DNA from 3 places in the Pseudomonas sp. MBLB4123 genome. Region 2 is predicted to be linked to each of the others. Evidence: predicted binding sites of a transcription regulator. Region 2 holds the regulator's gene; each other region holds the start of a gene.
The links. The regulator sigma-54, encoded in region 2, starts transcription at its own class of promoters, with help from an activator protein. The targets are predictions, from matches to a motif close to ANTGGCATNNANNTTGCTNT.

Region 1 (5,617 bases), 1.1 Mb from region 2:
GCAGCGCTGGCGCACCACCTGGGGCTCGGCTGCCGTCACCGCCGCCCGGGTGTAACAAACTAACGTAGGGTGGATCGGTGGAGCGCGATCCACCCTACAGCCCTCATAAACTGGAGGCTTGAGGCAAAGACGGGGCTGCCCGGCAGGGTAGCAATGCACTGGTCAGGCGAGATGGGGAAGGCCGGCGACGGCCGCCCCCCGGCATCCGTGCCCCGGCCCCGTCTTTGCCTCAGTCCTCCCCCAACAGGACAGCCATGATGGCCCTGCAATTGACCTTCGGCGAAGCGACCGCCACCGGCCCCCGGGAAGAGAACCAGGACGCCCTGCGGGTGGTCACCCCGGCACCGGCCCTGGCCGCGAGCAAGGGCTACCTGTTCGCCCTGGCCGACGGCGTCAGCCAGTGTGCCGACGGCGGCCTGGCCGCCCGCGCGACGCTGCAGGCGCTGGCCCTGGATTACTACGCCACCCCGGAGACCTGGGCCGTGGCGCAGTCGCTGGATCGCCTGCTGGTGGCCCACAACCGCTGGCTGCAGGCGAATGGCGGCGGCCAGCCACTGCTCACCACCCTCAGCGCCCTGGTCCTGCGTGGCCGCCGCTTCACCCTGGCCCACGTCGGCGACTGCCGCGCCTATCGCTGGCACGCCGGCGAGCTGGAGCGCCTCAGCGAGGACCACGTGTGGGAGCAGCCGGGCATGCAACATGTGCTCAAGCGCGCCCTGGGCCTGGACCAGCACCTGGTGGTGGACTACCTGGACGGCGAGCTGCGCCAGGGCGACAGCTTCCTGCTGGTCAGCGACGGCGTCTGGGCGGTGCTCGGCGATGGGGGCATCCAGCGCATCCTGCACGACGAGCCGGACCCGGCCGCGGCCTGCCGCGCCCTGGTCAGCGCCGCCCACCTGGCCGGCAGTCAGGACAACGCCAGCGCCCTGCTGGTCAGGGTCGAGGCCCTGCCGGAAAGCGCCCTGGCCGACACCCTGGCCCAGCTCGCGCACTGGCCACTGCCACCTAGGCTGCGCGATGGCCAGGCCTTCGAGGGCTGGCAGGTGGAACGCCTGCTGGCCGAGTCGCGCCAGTCCCTGGTCTACCGGGTGCGCGACGGCCAGGCGCGGCGCTGGCTGCTCAAGACCCTGCCGCCCGGCCGCGCCGACGAACCCCAGGCCGGCCCGGCCCTGCTGCTCGAGGAATGGTTCCTGCGCCGCGTAGCCGGCCGCCACTTCGCCGAGGTCCATCCGCTGCCGCAGCGCCAGCACCTGTACTACCTGCAGCGCGAGTACGCCGGCCAGACCCTGGCCGAACACCTGCGCCTGTCCGGACCGCTGCCGCTGCCGGAGTGGCTGGATATCGCCCCGCGCCTGCTCAAGGCCTTGGGCCTGCTGCACCGGCGCAACATCCTGCATCGCGACATCAAGCCGGAGAACCTGCTGTGGGGCGATGACGGCGAGCTGCGCCTGCTGGACTTCGGCCTGGCCTACTGCCCGGGGCTGTCCCAGGACGAGAGCGGCAGCCTGCCCGGCACCCCCAGCTACATCGCCCCCGAGGCCTTCGCCGGCAGCCCGCCCAGCGCCCGCCAGGACCTCTACGCAGCGGGCGTGACCCTCTATCACCTGCTCACCGGCCACTACCCCCATGGCGAGATCGAGGCCTTCCAGCACCCGCGCTTCGGCAGCCCGACTCCGGCCAGCCGCTACCGCCCCGACCTGCCGAGCTGGCTGGACGAGAGCCTCAACCGCGCGGTCAGCGCCGACCCGCAGCAGCGCTTCGAGACCGCCGAGGAATGGCTGCTGGCCCTGGAACAGGGCGAGCGCCAGGCCTTGAGCATCCGGCCCAGGCCGCTGCTGGAGCGTGAGCCGCTGCTGGTCTGGCGCAGCGTGGCGTTGTGCTCCCTGCTGCTCAACCTGGCCCTGCTGGTACTGCTGCTCAACTAGGCGCAGCCGCCCAACCATGCACCATAAGGGCGCAACTCGCCTTAAACAGGTGCGCAGCCGGCCCCATGCCGCGCCCGGCGCCTTCCCTGGAACCGCCAGAACCCCCGTGAACCGGCCATACGCCAGAGTTGGCACAGAGCCTGCTAAAGCACTCATACAAATTAAATAAGGTGCGCGCTTCAACGTAGAAGAGCGCACTTCCCGAGAGAACGGGACTTGGACAAAGGCGTCCTCGCTAGGTGACTGGCGGGACGCCTTTTTTGTTTTCCGGTGATGCAGGACGGTGAGGAACCATGAAGAAACTCAAGCTGGTAATGATCGGTAACGGCATGGCCGGAGTGCGGACGCTCGAAGAGCTGCTCAAGCTCGCCCCCGACCTCTACGACATCACCGTGTTCGGTGCCGAACCCCACCCGAACTACAACCGCATCCTGCTCTCGCCGGTGCTGGCCGGCGAGCAGAGCTTCGAGGAGATCGTCCTCAACGATCTGGCCTGGTACGCCGACAACGGCATCGACCTGCGCCTGGGCCGCAAGGTCGTGGAGATCGACCGCAAGCGCCGCCTGGTCATCGCCGAGGACGGCAGCGAGGCCGAGTACGACCGCCTGCTCATCGCCACCGGCTCCAACCCCTTCATCCTGCCGATTCCCGGCAAGGACCTGGACGGGGTGATCGGCTACCGCGACATCGCCGACACCCAGACCATGATGGACACCGCCAAGACCCACAAGCACGCGGTGGTGATCGGCGGCGGCCTGCTCGGCCTGGAGGCCGCCAACGGCCTCAAGCTGCGTGGCATGGACGTCACCGTGGTACACCTGGGCGACTGGCTGCTGGAACGCCAGCTCGACCGCACCGCCGGCGACCTGCTGCAGCAGTCGCTGGAGGACCGCGGCCTGAAGTTCCTCCTGCCCAAGCACACCGCCGAGCTGCTGGACAACGGCGAAGGCCGAGTCTGCGCGGTGAAGTTCAAGGACGGCGAGGTGATCCCCGCCGACCTGGTGGTGATGGCCGCCGGCATCCGCCCCAACACCGAGCTGGCGGAGAAGGCCGGGATCGCCTGCAACCGCGGCATCCTGGTCGACGACACCCTGCAGACCTTCGACCCGCGGGTCTACGCCATCGGCGAATGCGCCAGCCACCGCGGCATCGCCTACGGCCTGGTGGCGCCGCTGTTCGAGCAGGCCAAGGTCTGCGCCAACCACCTGGCCCAGCTCGGTTTCTCCCGCTACCAGGGCTCGGTGACCTCGACCAAGCTCAAGGTCACCGGCATCGACCTGTTCTCCGCCGGCGAATTCATGGGCGCCGAGGGGACGGAGACCATCACCCTGTCCGACCCCATCGGCGGCGTGTACAAGAAGCTGGTGATCAAGGACGACGTGCTGGTCGGCGCCTGCCTGTACGGCGACACCGCCGACGGCGGCTGGTACTTCCGGCAGATCCGCGAGAACCACAACGTCAGCGAGATCCGCGACCACCTGATGTTCGGCGAGAACGCCATCGGCGACGTCGGCCACCAGGGCGCCGACAAGACCGCCAATATGCCCGACAGCATGGAGGTGTGCGGCTGCAACGGCGTGTGCAAAGGCACTATCGTCAAGGCCATCCAGGAGAACGGCTTGTTCTCGGTCGACGAGGTCAAGAAGCACACCAAGGCCGCCAGCTCCTGCGGCTCCTGCGCAGGATTGGTCGAGCAGATCCTGATCAGCACCGTCGGCGGTGCCGCCGACGTCAAACCCAAGAGCGAGAAGGCCATCTGCGGCTGCAGCGACTTCAACCACGGGCAGATCCGCAAGACCATCCGCGAGCAGCACCTGACCAGCCTCAGCCAGGCCATGGCCTTCATGAACTGGAGCACGCCCAACGGCTGCGCCACCTGCCGCCCGGCGCTGAACTATTACCTGATCTCCACCTGGCCGGGCGAGGCCAAGGACGACCCGCAGTCGCGCCTGATCAACGAGCGCGCCCACGCCAACATCCAGAAGGACGGCACCTACTCGGTGGTGCCGCGCATGTGGGGCGGGGTCACCAACCCCTCCGAGCTGCGCCGCATCGCCGACGTGGCCGACAAGTACCAGGTGCCCATGGTCAAGGTCACCGGCGGCCAGCGCATCGACCTGCTGGGCATCAAGAAGGACGACCTGCCGGCGGTGTGGAAGGAGCTGGACATGCCTTCCGGCCACGCCTACGGCAAGTCCATCCGCACCGTGAAGACCTGCGTGGGCAGCGAGTTCTGCCGCTTCGGCACGCAGAACTCGACCCAGCTGGGCATCGACCTGGAGCACGACCTGTTCAACATGTGGTCGCCGCACAAGGTCAAGCTGGCGGTCTCCGGTTGCCCGCGCAACTGCGCCGAGGCCGGCATCAAGGACGTCGGCATCATCGGCGTGGACTCGGGTTTCGAGATGTACATCGGCGGCAACGGCGGCATCAAGACCGAGGTCGCGGAGTTCTTCGTCAAGCTCAAGACCGCCGAGGAGGTGCGCGAGTACAACGGCGCCTTCCTCCAACTCTATCGCGAGGAAGCCTTCTACCTGGAGCGCACCGTGCACTACCTGCAGCGCGTGGGCATGGAGCACATCAAGAAGGCCGTGCTCGAGGACGCCGACAACCGCAAGGCGCTCAATGCCCGCCTGCAGTACGCGCTGTCCTTCGAGCAGGACCCGTGGAAGGAGCGCATCGAAACCCCGAACCTGAAGAAAGAGTTCGACCGCATCACTGTCGTGCAGCTCGAGGAGGCCTCCGTATGAACTGGCTGGATATCTGCGCCCTGGACGAGATCAACGTATTGGGTTCGCGCATCATCGGAGGGCCCAAGGGTGACATCGCCATCTTCCGTACCGCAGGCGACGAGGTGTTCGCCCTGGACGACCGCTGCCCGCACAAGGGCGGGCCGCTGTCCCAGGGCCTGATCTACGGCAAGCGCGTGGCCTGCCCGCTGCACAACTGGCAGATCGAGCTGGCCAGCGGCGAGGCGGTGGCCCCGGATGTCGGCTGCGCCCACCGGCATCAGGCCAAGGTCGAGAACGGCCGGGTGCTGCTGTCCCTGAATACCGCGAAAGAGTGCGCGTGAGCCGCAGGGTGGAAAACGCCACGGGCTTTTCCACCGCCACGTACCGGTGGACCCGCACAGCGTCGTCCACCCCACGCCTGTAGGAGCCCCGAACCATGGCCAGCACCAACCAGATCACCGCCTCGACCTGCTGCTACTGTGGCGTCGGCTGTGGCGTGCTGATCGAACACGACGGCGAGAAGATCCTCGGCGTCGCGGGCGATCCCAGCCACCCGGCCAACTACGGCAAGCTGTGCAGCAAGGGCGCGAGCCTGCACCTGACCGGCGACCTCGACGCCCGCGGCCTGTATCCCGAGCTGCGCCTGGGCAAGGGCCTGGCCCGTAGCCGCACGGACTGGGACAGCGCCCTGGACCACGCCGCCAGCGTGTTCGCCGAGACCATCCGCGAGCACGGCCCGGACAGCGTGGCCTTCTACATCTCCGGCCAGCTGCTGACCGAGGACTACTACGCCTTCAACAAGCTGGCCCGGGCCCTGGTCGGCACCAACAACCTGGACTCCAACTCGCGCCTATGCATGTCCAGCGCGGTGGTCGGCTACAAGCGCAGCCTCGGCGCCGACGCGCCGCCCTGCAGCTACGAGGACATCGAGCAGAGCGACTGCCTGCTGATCGCCGGCAG
Region 2 (5,617 bases):
ACCGGCACCACCGCCTTCTTCGTGCACCCGGCCGAAGCCAGTCACGGCGACATGGGCATGATCACCCGCGACGACGTGGTGCTGGCCCTGTCGAACTCGGGCTCGACCGCGGAGATCGTCACCCTGCTGCCGCTGATCAAGCGCCTGGGCATCCGCCTGATCAGCATGACCGGCAACCCCGACTCGCCGCTGGCCAAGGCCGCCGAGGTCAACCTGGACGCCCGCGTGCCGAAGGAAGCCTGCCCGCTGAACCTGGCACCGACCTCCTCCACCACCGCCTCCCTGGTGCTCGGCGACGCCCTGGCCATCGCCCTGCTGGAGGCCCGCGGCTTCACCGCCGAGGACTTCGCCTTCTCCCATCCGGGCGGCGCCCTCGGCCGGCGCCTGCTGCTCAAGGTGGAGAACGTGATGCACGCCGGCGCCAGCCTGCCCCAGGTGCAACGCGGCACCTCGCTACGCGAGGCCCTGCTGGAGATGACCCAGAAAGGCCTGGGCATGACCGTGGTGCTGGAGGCGGACGGCCGCCTCGCCGGCATCTTCACCGACGGCGACCTGCGCCGCACCCTGGATCGCGGCCTCGACGTGCGCGAGGCGCGAATCGATGAAGTGATGACCGCCCACGGCAAGACCGCCCGCCCGGACATGCTCGCCGCCGAGGCCCTGAAGATCATGGAAGACCACAAGATCAACGCCCTGGTGGTGGTCGACGCCGACGACCGCCCCATTGGCGCCCTGAACATGCACGACCTGCTGCGTGCCGGAGTGATGTGATGAATCCCGAACTGCAGCAACGCGCCCAGGCGGTGAAACTGGCGATCTTCGACGTGGACGGCGTGCTCACCGACGGCAAGCTGTACTTCCTGGTCGACGGCAGCGAGTTCAAGACCTTCAACACCCTGGACGGCCATGGCATCAAGATGCTCATTGCCTCGGGCGTACGCACCGCCATCATCAGCGGCCGCAAGACCCCGGTAGTCGAGCGTCGCGCCCAGAACCTCGGCATCCAGCACCTGTACCAGGGCCGCGAGGACAAATTGGTGGTGCTCGACGAGCTTCTCGGCGAACTCGGCCTAAGCTATGAACAGGTCGCCTACCTCGGCGACGACCTGCCCGACCTGCCGGTGATCCGCCGGGTCGGCCTGGGCATGGCAGTGGCCAGCGCCGACGGCTTCGTCCGCCAACACGCCCACGGCGTGACCCAGGCCCGCGGCGGAGAAGGCGCCGCCCGCGAATTCTGCGAGCTGATCATGCGCGCCCAGGGCAGCCTCGACGCCGCCCAAGCCGCCTATCTATAGAGCCCACTATGCTGCGCAAACTGCTGAACCTCACCCTGTTCGCCGTCGCCGCCGCCCTGCTGGCCGCCGTCGGCTACTGGAACATCAGCCCCGAGAGCTTCTCCGACAGACCGGCACGGGCCGGCACGGACAACGCCATCGATTTCTACGTGATCGGCGCCAACACCCTGCAGTACCAGGCCGACGGCAAGCTGCACTACGAGATGACCACCAGCAAGCTGGAACACATCAAGGCGACCGATATCACCCTGCTGAGCGAGCCTAACCTGCACCTCTATCGTGGTACTCAATACCCCTGGAAGGTCCGCAGCGTGCGCGGCGAGGTCGCCCCCGAGGGCAAGGAAGTCGAGTTGATCGACCAGGTGCGCGTCGAGCGCACCGACGCCAAGGGCCGTCCGACCATCCTCACCACCAGCCGCCTGACCGTATTCCCGGAGAAGGAATATGCGCAGACCCAGCAAGCCGTTAGAATCGACGCGGCCAATGGGGTGACCACGGCGCAAGGAATGAAAGCGTACTTGAACGACGGCAGGATGCTCCTGCAGTCCAACGTAAGAGGCCAGCATGAGGTTCGTTAAAACCCTCCCCCTTCTGCTCAGTTTGAGCGCCGCGCTCGGAAGCGCCTGCGCCTGGGCACTGCCATCCGATCGCGAACAGCCGATCCGCGTGCAAGCCGACAGCGCCGAGCTGGACGACAAACAAGGCGTAGCGGTCTACCGCGGCGACGTCATCATCACCCAGGGCACCCTGAAGATCACCGGCGACACCGTGACCATCACCCAGAACGCCCAGGGCGAGATCGAGATCTTCACCTCGGTGGGCAAGCCCGCCTATTACGAGCAGAAGCCGGCCGCCGACAAGCAGATCGTCCAGGCCTACGGCCTGACCATCCAGTACTTCGCCGCCAGCGAACGCATCGTGCTGATCGACCAGGCCAAGGTGATCCAGGAAGGCAACACCTTCGAAGGCGAGAAGATCGTCTACGACACCCGACGCCAGATCGTCAACGCCGGCCGCGCCACCGGCGCCCAGGTGTCCACGCCGCGACCGCGTATCGACATGGTGATTCAGCCGAAGAACAAACCAGCCGACCAGCAGGCGCAGTGATAATGGCCACATTGAAAGCCCAGCACCTGGCCAAGAGCTACAAGGGTCGCCAGGTCGTCCGCGACGTCAGCCTGAGCATCGACAGCGGACAGATCGTCGGCCTGCTCGGCCCCAACGGCGCCGGCAAGACCACCTGCTTCTACATGATCGTCGGCCTGGTCCGGGCCGACCAGGGCCGGGTACTGATCGACGAGCTCGACGTCAGCCACCAGCCCATGCATGGCCGCGCCCGCGCCGGCATCGGCTACCTGCCGCAGGAGGCCTCGATCTTCCGCAAGCTCAGCGTGGCCGACAACATCATGGCCATCCTCGAGACGCGCAAGGAGCTCGATCGCGCCGCGCGGCGCCAGGAGCTGGAAAGCCTGCTGCAGGAATTCCACATCAGCCATATCCGCGACAACCTCGGCATGAGCCTGTCCGGCGGCGAACGCCGCCGCGTGGAGATCGCCCGCGCCCTGGCCACCGCCCCCAAGTTCATCCTGCTCGACGAGCCCTTCGCCGGGGTCGACCCGATCTCGGTCGGCGATATCAAGCAGATCATCCACCACCTCAAGTCCAAGGGCATCGGCGTACTGATCACCGACCACAACGTCCGCGAGACCCTGGACATCTGCGAAACGGCCTACATTGTCAACGACGGTCAGCTGATCGCCGAAGGCAACGCCGACGCCATCCTGGCCAACCAGATGGTCAAAGAAGTCTACCTGGGCCACGAGTTCCGCCTGTAACAGCGGCTTTTCTCGACCGAACAGCAGCTAGCGCTAGGCAAACCACTCGAGACCGGGCATATAATTTGCTTTCCTTGTGGCGCCTCGGCGCCCTGTAGTGGATCGCGCACAGACGCCGGTATAGAAGGTCTGCAATGAAACCATCGCTAGTCCTGAAAATGGGCCAGCAGCTGACGATGACCCCGCAGCTGCAACAGGCCATTCGCCTACTTCAACTGTCTACCCTGGATCTGCAGCAGGAGATCCAAGAGGCCCTGGAGTCCAATCCGATGCTCGAGCGCCAGGAAGACGGCGACGACTTCGACAACTCCGACCCCATGGCCGACGGCGCCGACACCCCATCCTCCGCCGACAAGCAAGAAGAGTCCTATCAGGAAGCCGGCTACCAGGACAGCACGCAGAGCGTGGACAACCTGGAGGACGGCGAGTGGAACGAGCGCATCCCCAACGAACTGCCGGTCGACACCGCCTGGGAGGACGTCTACCAGACCAGCGCCAGCAGCCTGCCGAGCAACGATGACGACGAGTGGGACTTCACCACCCGCACCTCCAGCGGCGAGAGCCTGCAGAGCCACCTGCTCTGGCAACTCAACCTGGCGCCGATGTCCGACAAGGACCGCCTGATCGCCACCACCCTGATCGACTGCATCAACGAGCAGGGCTACCTGGAAGAGAGCCTCGAGGAAGTGGTCGAGGCCTTCGACCCGGAGCTGGACATCGAGCTGGACGAAGTCGAGGCCGTGCTGCACCGCATCCAGCAATTCGAGCCGGCCGGCGTCGCCGCCCGCGACCTGCGCGAATGCCTGCTGCTGCAACTGCGCCAACTCCCCGCCAAGACCCCCTGGCTGAGCGAGGCCCAGCGCCTGGCAAGCGACTACCTCGACCTGCTCGGCAGCCGCGACTACAGCCAGCTGATGCGCCGCACCAAGCTCAAGGAAGACGAGCTGCGCCAGGTCATCGAACTGATCCAGAGCCTCAACCCGCGGCCCGGCTCGCAGATCCAGTCCGGCGAGCCGGAGTACGTGGTGCCCGACGTCATCGTCCGCAAGCACAACGAGCGCTGGCTGGTGGAGCTGAATCAGGAAGCCATGCCCCGCCTGCGGGTCAACCCGCAGTACGCCGGCTTCGTCAAACGCGCCGACTCCAGCGCCGACAACACCTTCATGCGCAACCAGTTGCAGGAGGCCCGCTGGTTCATCAAGAGCCTGCAGAGCCGCAACGAGACCCTGATGAAGGTCGCCACCCAGATCGTCGAACACCAGCGCGGCTTCCTCGACTACGGCGACGAGGCGATGAAGCCGCTGGTGCTGCACGACATCGCCGAAGCCGTGGGCATGCACGAGTCGACCATCTCGCGGGTCACCACGCAGAAATTCATGCACACCCCGCGCGGCATCTACGAACTGAAATACTTCTTCTCCAGCCACGTCAGCACCGCCGAAGGGGGCGAATGCTCATCCACCGCCATCCGCGCGATCATCAAGAAACTGGTGGCCGCGGAAAATGCAAAAAAGCCGTTGAGCGACAGCAAGATCGCTGGTTTACTGGAGGCACAGGGCATTCAAGTGGCCCGCCGCACGGTCGCCAAATACCGTGAGTCCCTCGGTATAGCGCCCTCCAGTGAGCGCAAGCGGTTGGTGTAAGGCGACACTCAAAGGAAGACCGATCAACAGACAGAACCCGACCCCAGCCAAGCCTCCCCCTAAACGGCCTTCGCAATCGGCCCGGGGAGACCCATGCCGGACTCGCTGTCGATGCGTCTTCCACGCCAAGGTGTTCCCGCGGCAGGCTTTACAGCCTGCCTCATAAACACGGCAACAAGGAGAAAGCGGTATGCAAGTCAACATCAGTGGACATCAGCTGGATGTGACCGACGCCCTGCGCGACTACATCGACGAGAAACTCAATCGACTGGAGCGCCATTTCGACAAGATCACCAACGTGCAGGTCACCATGGAGGTCGAGAAGCTCAAGCAGAAGATCGAAGCGACCCTGCACATCGCCGGCGGCGAAGTGGTCGCCAACGCCGAGCATGACGACATGTACGCCGCCATCGACCTGCTCACCGACAAACTCGACCGACAACTCATCAAGCACAAGGAAAAGCAGCTCGAACGCCAGCAGGGCGCCATGGCCCGCTGACCTCGCTCACCTCCCATGATCCGACTCGAAAACATCCTGACCCCCGGCCGTTCCCTGGTGAACGTGCCGGGCGGCAGTAAGAAGCGCGTACTCGAACAGATTGCCAACCTGGTGGCACGCGAGCTGCCCGAGCTGGACGGCCAGGACATCTTCGAAAGCCTGATCGCCCGCGAAAAGCTCGGCTCCACCGGCTTCGGCAACGGCATCGCCATCCCGCACTGCCGCCTGCCCGGCTGCAGTGCGCCGATCAGCGCCCTGCTGCGCCTGGATGCGCCGGTCGACTTCGACGCCATCGACGGCGCCCCGGTCGACCTGCTGTTCGTCCTGCTGGTACCCGAGGCGGCC
Region 3 (5,617 bases), 1.1 Mb from region 2:
TTCGCCAGCTTGGCGGCGTTGCGCGCCTCCTGGCGGGCGTAGAAGGCGTCGGCCTTGTCCAGCTCGCGCTGGTGCTCGCTGATCAGGGCGCCGAACTGGCTGGCGACCTGGGTCGGCCCGGGGAACTTGCCCAGGCTGGTGTCGATGCTGCCGGCGGCGAGCTGCCAGAACAGCAGGAAGGCCAGCACGCCGATCAGCGGCATCAGCACGCTCGGCAGCCAGCGTTTGAAGGCGGCGCTGCGCGCCGACTTCAGGGTTTCCCGTATGGGTTGGGCGACGGCGGGGTTGCTCATCGTCTGGTCCTCGAAGCAGAGGGGAGCCGGAGGGGCCGACTCCCTGGGCTATGGCTGGCTTACAGCGCGGAGTCGGCCTTCAGGCCAATGCTGAACTGGTTGATGTAGGCGTTCGGCTGGCGTCCGTCGTAGGTCAGGCCGTCGATGAATTCATTGGTGGGGGAACGGAAGCCATCCTCGCCGGCGTCCGGGAAGTCGTCGGCCTTGGCCAGGCCGTCGGCGACCAGTTCGGTGGCGGCGCTGCGGTAGATCGCCGGCAGGTAGACCTGCTTGGCCACGTCCAGATACCAGCTGTCCGGCTTGGCCTCGCCGATCTGCCCCCAGCGGCGCATCTGGGTCAGATACCAGATGGCGTCGGAGTAGTAGGGGTAGGTCGCGTGGTAGCGGAAGAACACGTTGAAATCCGGCACTTCCCGGATATCACCCTTCTCGTACTCGAAGGTGCCGGTCATGGAGTTGGCGATCACCTGGGCGTCGGCGCCGACGTACTCGGGACGCGAGAGGATCTGCACGGCCTCGGCGCGGTTGGCGTTGTCGTTCTCGTCCAGCCACATGGCGGCGCGGATCAGCGCCTTGACCAGGCGCTTGTGGGTTTCCGGGTTGGCCTCGGCCCAGGCCTTGGACACGCCGAAGACCTTCTCCGGGTTGTTCTTCCAGATCTCGTAGTCGGTGATCACCGGCACGCCGATGCCCTTGAACACGGCCTGCTGGTTCCACGGCTCGCCCACGCTGTAGCCGTCGATGGTGCCGGCCTCCATGGTCGAAGGCATCTGTGGCGGCGGGGTGACCGAGAGCAGCGCGTCGGCATTGAGGGTGCCGGCGATGTCGCCCTTGGCCGGGGCGTAGTAGCCGGGGTGGATGCCGCCGGCGGCCAGCCAGTAGCGCAGCTCGTAGTTGTGGGTGGAGACCGGGAACACCATGCCCAGGTTGAAGGGCTTGCCCTGGGCCTTGTACTGCTCGATCACCGGCTTGAGGGCGTCGGCCTTGATCGGGTGCACCGGCTTGCCCTTGTCCATCGGCACGTGCTTCTTCATCTCCTGCCACACGGCATTGGACAGGGTGATGCCGTTGCCGTTGAGGTCCATGGAGAAGGCGGTGACCACCTCGGCCTTGGTGCCGAAGCCGATGGTCGCCCCCAGCGGCTGGCCGGCCAGCATGTGCGCGCCGTCCAACTCGCCGGTGATCACCCGGTCCAGCAGCACCTTCCAGTTGGCCTGGGCCTCGAGGCTGACGTACAGGCCCTCGTCCTCGAAGTAGCCCTTCTCGTAGGCGATGGCCAGGGGCGCCATGTCGGTCAGCTTGATGAAGCCCAGCTTGAGTTCGTCCTTCTCCGGCTCGGCGGCCTGGGCGACTTGCAGGCTCAGCGGCGAGAACAGCAGGGCGGCGGCGCAGCCGAGGCCGGCCAGGGTCTTCTTCAGCAGGGAACGGCGAACGGTGAATGTACGCATGGTGATTCCTCAGGTCTCGAAAACGAAAAAAGACGTCGCGGACAAACCGCCCCTGGGGGCAGGCTGCCTTCGACGTCTTTGTCTATTCGTCCCGATCACCGCCGTTGGCGATCCGATGACGTTTGCCGAGGAGGTAATTGCAAGGGACTTGCCAGCTTTCTTGGCAGCGGCCGATTCCAGCTGCGCAAAAGCTGGCCGGCGGCCGCCGAGCGCTCGCGGACCTGCGGTCTATAGGCTTTTAAATCAGTAGGTTATGCAAGGTATTCAGGTGCTTCATGAGGTCGCTCAGACGCACTGCCGGCAGGCGCACGGCGCTCGGCCGCGCCGCGCCAAGGCCGCTCGTTGAGCCATCGGCGGGCGAAATGGACAGGGGCTGGGCGCTTCTGCTTCGGCTTGGTGCGCCAGCGACCACTCCACGGCGCAGCTCAGCGCGATACTGGCTGGGCGTGAGCTTCCTCGACGAACTCCCTGAGCCATCTCAGCACCTGCACGGCATCCCAGCGCGCCGGATCGAACAGGGCATAGGCCAGGCCCTGATACCCCACCACATCCAGCTGCCTGTGGTAGCCGGCGCGCTGCAGCAGGGCTTCGATCTCGGCGAAGCAGGTGTTGAAGTGCACGCGGTTGAAGGGGGTCTTGCCCTCGGTGACTATGCCTTCGAGCTGCAGCTCCTCGACCGTCGCGCGAACCCTGTCCAGCGGCATCCGGTTTACCCGGTGTTTCAGTTGCAGTACGTCCAGCATCGTTTTGCTCCCGATTGATGCTCCGAAATGGCCGGCCCGGGTCTAGGCGAAGGGCGACCGGTGGCGAGGGACAGTCTAGTGGAAAAATACTGTACAAATAAACAGTATTCGACAATAGTAAGACCGTCGCCTTTCGAACTCACTCGTTCGCCCGGTTCCCAGACACTGAGGCCCTGGCGTACAGCAGAGGAGCAATGAACAATGCAACAGAGCTTGATGACGATTGTGCTGTTGGTCCTGTTGAGCGGCTGTGCCCAGCCCCAGGTCGAGCAACCCAAGGCCAATGGCAGCTATCTGGTGATAGAGAACGGCCAGGCCTGGGCGGTGTTGGTGGCCAATGGCAAGCGGATAGAGGAACGGGGGACGGTGGTCGACGCGATCAGGTTACCCAGCGAGCATGCGGCGGTGGCTGCCAGCTATGTGATCGAGACGCCCAACTGCGGGCGAGTGCAATGGTTGACCGAGCGGCGGGATGCCGCGGAGGGGATGACCAGCCTGATGTCGTTGCACTACAACCGGCGCCTGGACGAGTCCGGCTGTGTGATAGGGGCCGGGCTGAGCCGGGTATGGACAGTGTTGGATTACTCGGGCTGAGCGCGCCCAGGGGGAGTGCGCGCCCGACAGCGCAGGGCCGTCGAGCGCGTCAGGGTCAGGCTTCCGGCGTCTTGCGCGGCTTGCCCGACGCGGCCGGCAGCAGGCCGTCGGCACGGAACATGGCCTTGATGCCGCGCAGCGCCTGGCGGATGCGGTCCTGGTTCTCGATCAGGGCGAAACGCACATGGTCGTCGCCGTAGTCGCCGAAGCCCAGGCCCGGCGACACGCAGACCTTGGCCTCGAGCAGCAGCTTCTTGGCGAACTCCAGGGAACCGAGCGCGGCGTACTGCTCGGGGATCTTCGCCCAGACATACATCGAGGCCTTGGGGTTCTGCACCATCCAGCCGAGCTCATGCAGGCCCTTGACCAGCAGGTTGCGGCGCTGGCGGTACTGCTCGGCGATGTCGCGCACGCACTGCTGGTCGCCCTCCAGGGCGGCGATGGCCGCGACCTGCAGCGGGGTGAAGGTGCCGTAGTCGTGGTAGCTCTTGATCCGCGCCAGGGCATTCACCAGCTCCTTGTTGCCGACCATGAAACCGATGCGCCAGCCGGCCATGTTGTAGCTCTTGGACAGGGTGAAGAACTCCACGGCGATGTCCTTGGCGCCGGGCACCTGCATGATCGACGGCGCCTGCCAGCCGTCGTAGACGATGTCGGCGTAGGCCAGGTCGTGGACCACCAGCACGTCGTACTGCTTGGCCAGGGCCACCACGCGCTCGAAGAAGTCCAGCTCCACGCACTGGGCGGTGGGGTTGGAGGGGAAGCCGAGGATCATCATCTTCGGCTTGGGAATCGACTCGCGGATGGCCCGTTCCAGTTCGGCGAAGAAGTCCACGCCCGGCACCAGCGGCACCGAGCGCACCTGGGCGCCGGCGATCACCGCGCCGTAGATGTGGATGGGGTAGCTGGGGTTGGGCACCAGCACGGTGTCGCCGTGGTCCAGCGTGGCGAGCATCAGGTGGGCCAGGCCTTCCTTGGAGCCGATGGTGACGATGGCCTCGCTTTCCGGGTCGATGTCCACCTGGTAGCGCTCCTGATACCAGCGCGAGATGGCGCGGCGCAGGCGCGGGATGCCGCGGGAGGTGGAGTAGCCGTGGGTGTCTTCGCGCTGGGCGACGGTGCAGAGCTTCTCGACTATGTGCGGCGGGGTGGCGCCGTCGGGGTTGCCCATGCTGAAGTCGATGATGTCCTCGCCACGGCGGCGGGCGGCCATCTTCAGCTCGGCGGTGATGTTGAATACGTAGGGGGGGAGTCGATCGATGCGCGCAAAGCGGCGCGAAGCTTGATCAGCCATGCTGTCCTCGAAAACGTAAGCGCCCGGAACCGTCCGAGCGACGTTGGCCAGTGCGCTGGCCAGGCGGCGAAGATAAGCCCAGCGCCTGGCCTTTGTCGAGTGCTGTCAGGCCGGTGTGCTGCGCTTGAGCTCGCTCAGCAGTTCGATCAGCGCCTCGATGTCGGCGTCCTCGGTGCGCCAGGAGCTGACGCTCAGGCGAAAGGCCGGGCGCCCCTGCCAGAGGGTGGGGCCGAACCAGGCCCGGCCCGAGGCCTGGGCCGCCTGGCGAATGGCCACGGTCTGCTCATCGCTGTCGGCGCGCACCAGCACCTGGTTGAGCACCGCCCGGTTGAGCACCTGATAGCCCTGGGCGCGCAGGCTCGCGGCCAGGTGGCCGGCCTGGCGGATATGCCGGTCGATCATCGCACGCAGGCCGTCGCGGCCGAGGCTGGCGAGGGCCGCCCAGATCGCCACCCCGCGGGCGCGGCGGGAGAACTCCAGGGTGAGGTTTTTCTGCGCATCCTTGGACGCCGTGGCATAGGCCGCGTCGCTGTTCATCGCGGTGGCGAGGGCGTCGGCGTCGCGGCAGATGGCCATGGCGCCGTCGTAGGGCGTGTTCAACCATTTGTGGCCGTCGCTGGTCCAGCTGTCGGCCTGCTCGACCCCGGCAGCCAGATGGGCCGAGGACGAGGCACGGGCCCACAGGCCGAAGGCGCCGTCGACGTGCACCCAGGCCCCGGCCGCCTTGGCCGACGGGATCAGCTCGGCGAAGGGGTCGAACTCGCCGGTGTTCACTTCGCCGGCCTGCAGGCAGAGGATGGTCAGGTCATCCAGAGGCGGCAATTGTTCGGGGTCGATGCGCCCATGGGCGTCGGTCGGCGCGACGATCAGCCGGTTCATGCCGAAACCGAGGATGCGCAGCGCCTTTTTCACGGTGATGTGGCAGCTGGCGGAGACCACCACCCGGACCTCCGGCGCGCCGACCAGGCCGTCGCCATCGAAGTCCCAGCCGCGGCGGGCCAGCAGGGTGCGCCGGGCGGCGGACAGGCAGGCCAGGGTGCAGGCGGTGGCGCTGGTGCCGAAGCCCACGGCGCTTTCGGCCGGTAGGCCGAGCAGCTCGCAGACCCAGCGTCCGGCGATGCGCTCCAGGGTATCGGCCGCCGGCGAGTTGTCGAACGACGAGGCGCACTGGTCCCAGGCCAGCACCAGGCGCTCGGCGGCTGCGGCGGCGGGCAGGGTGGCGCCGATGACGAAGCCGAAATAGCG

Region 1: nirB (nitrite reductase large subunit NirB) is a predicted target of sigma-54. The motif match lies at 2,053-2,072, and genes of this name have one in related genera.
Region 3: ACSX1C_RS04690 (CmpA/NrtA family ABC transporter substrate-binding protein) is a predicted target of sigma-54. The motif match lies at 1,878-1,897, and genes of this name have one in related genera.

The regions. Positions count from the first base shown of each region.
Region 1 covers NZ_CP196711.1:944,697-950,313, reverse strand. The annotation lists gene ACSX1C_RS04675 (nitrate/nitrite transporter) at 1-55, shown strand, start outside; gene ACSX1C_RS04670 (protein kinase domain-containing protein) at 258-1,925, shown strand; gene nirB (nitrite reductase large subunit NirB) at 2,219-4,675, shown strand; gene nirD (nitrite reductase small subunit NirD) at 4,672-4,998, shown strand; gene ACSX1C_RS04655 (nitrate reductase) at 5,094-5,617, shown strand, end outside.
Region 2 covers NZ_CP196711.1:4,326,262-4,331,878, reverse strand. The annotation lists gene ACSX1C_RS20090 (KpsF/GutQ family sugar-phosphate isomerase) at 1-771, shown strand, start outside; gene ACSX1C_RS20085 (KdsC family phosphatase) at 771-1,295, shown strand; gene lptC (LPS export ABC transporter periplasmic protein LptC) at 1,304-1,873, shown strand; gene lptA (lipopolysaccharide transport periplasmic protein LptA) at 1,860-2,402, shown strand; gene lptB (LPS export ABC transporter ATP-binding protein) at 2,405-3,130, shown strand; gene ACSX1C_RS20065 (RNA polymerase factor sigma-54) at 3,265-4,773, shown strand; gene hpf (ribosome hibernation-promoting factor, HPF/YfiA family) at 4,964-5,272, shown strand; gene ptsN (PTS IIA-like nitrogen regulatory protein PtsN) at 5,288-5,617, shown strand, end outside.
Region 3 covers NZ_CP196711.1:953,471-959,087, forward strand. The annotation lists gene ACSX1C_RS04685 (ABC transporter permease) at 1-293, opposite strand, end outside; gene ACSX1C_RS04690 (CmpA/NrtA family ABC transporter substrate-binding protein) at 353-1,741, opposite strand; gene ACSX1C_RS04695 (transcriptional regulator) at 2,167-2,484, opposite strand; gene ACSX1C_RS04700 (hypothetical protein) at 2,686-3,078, shown strand; gene alaC (alanine transaminase) at 3,134-4,372, opposite strand; gene ACSX1C_RS04710 (pyridoxal phosphate-dependent decarboxylase family protein) at 4,478-5,617, opposite strand, start outside.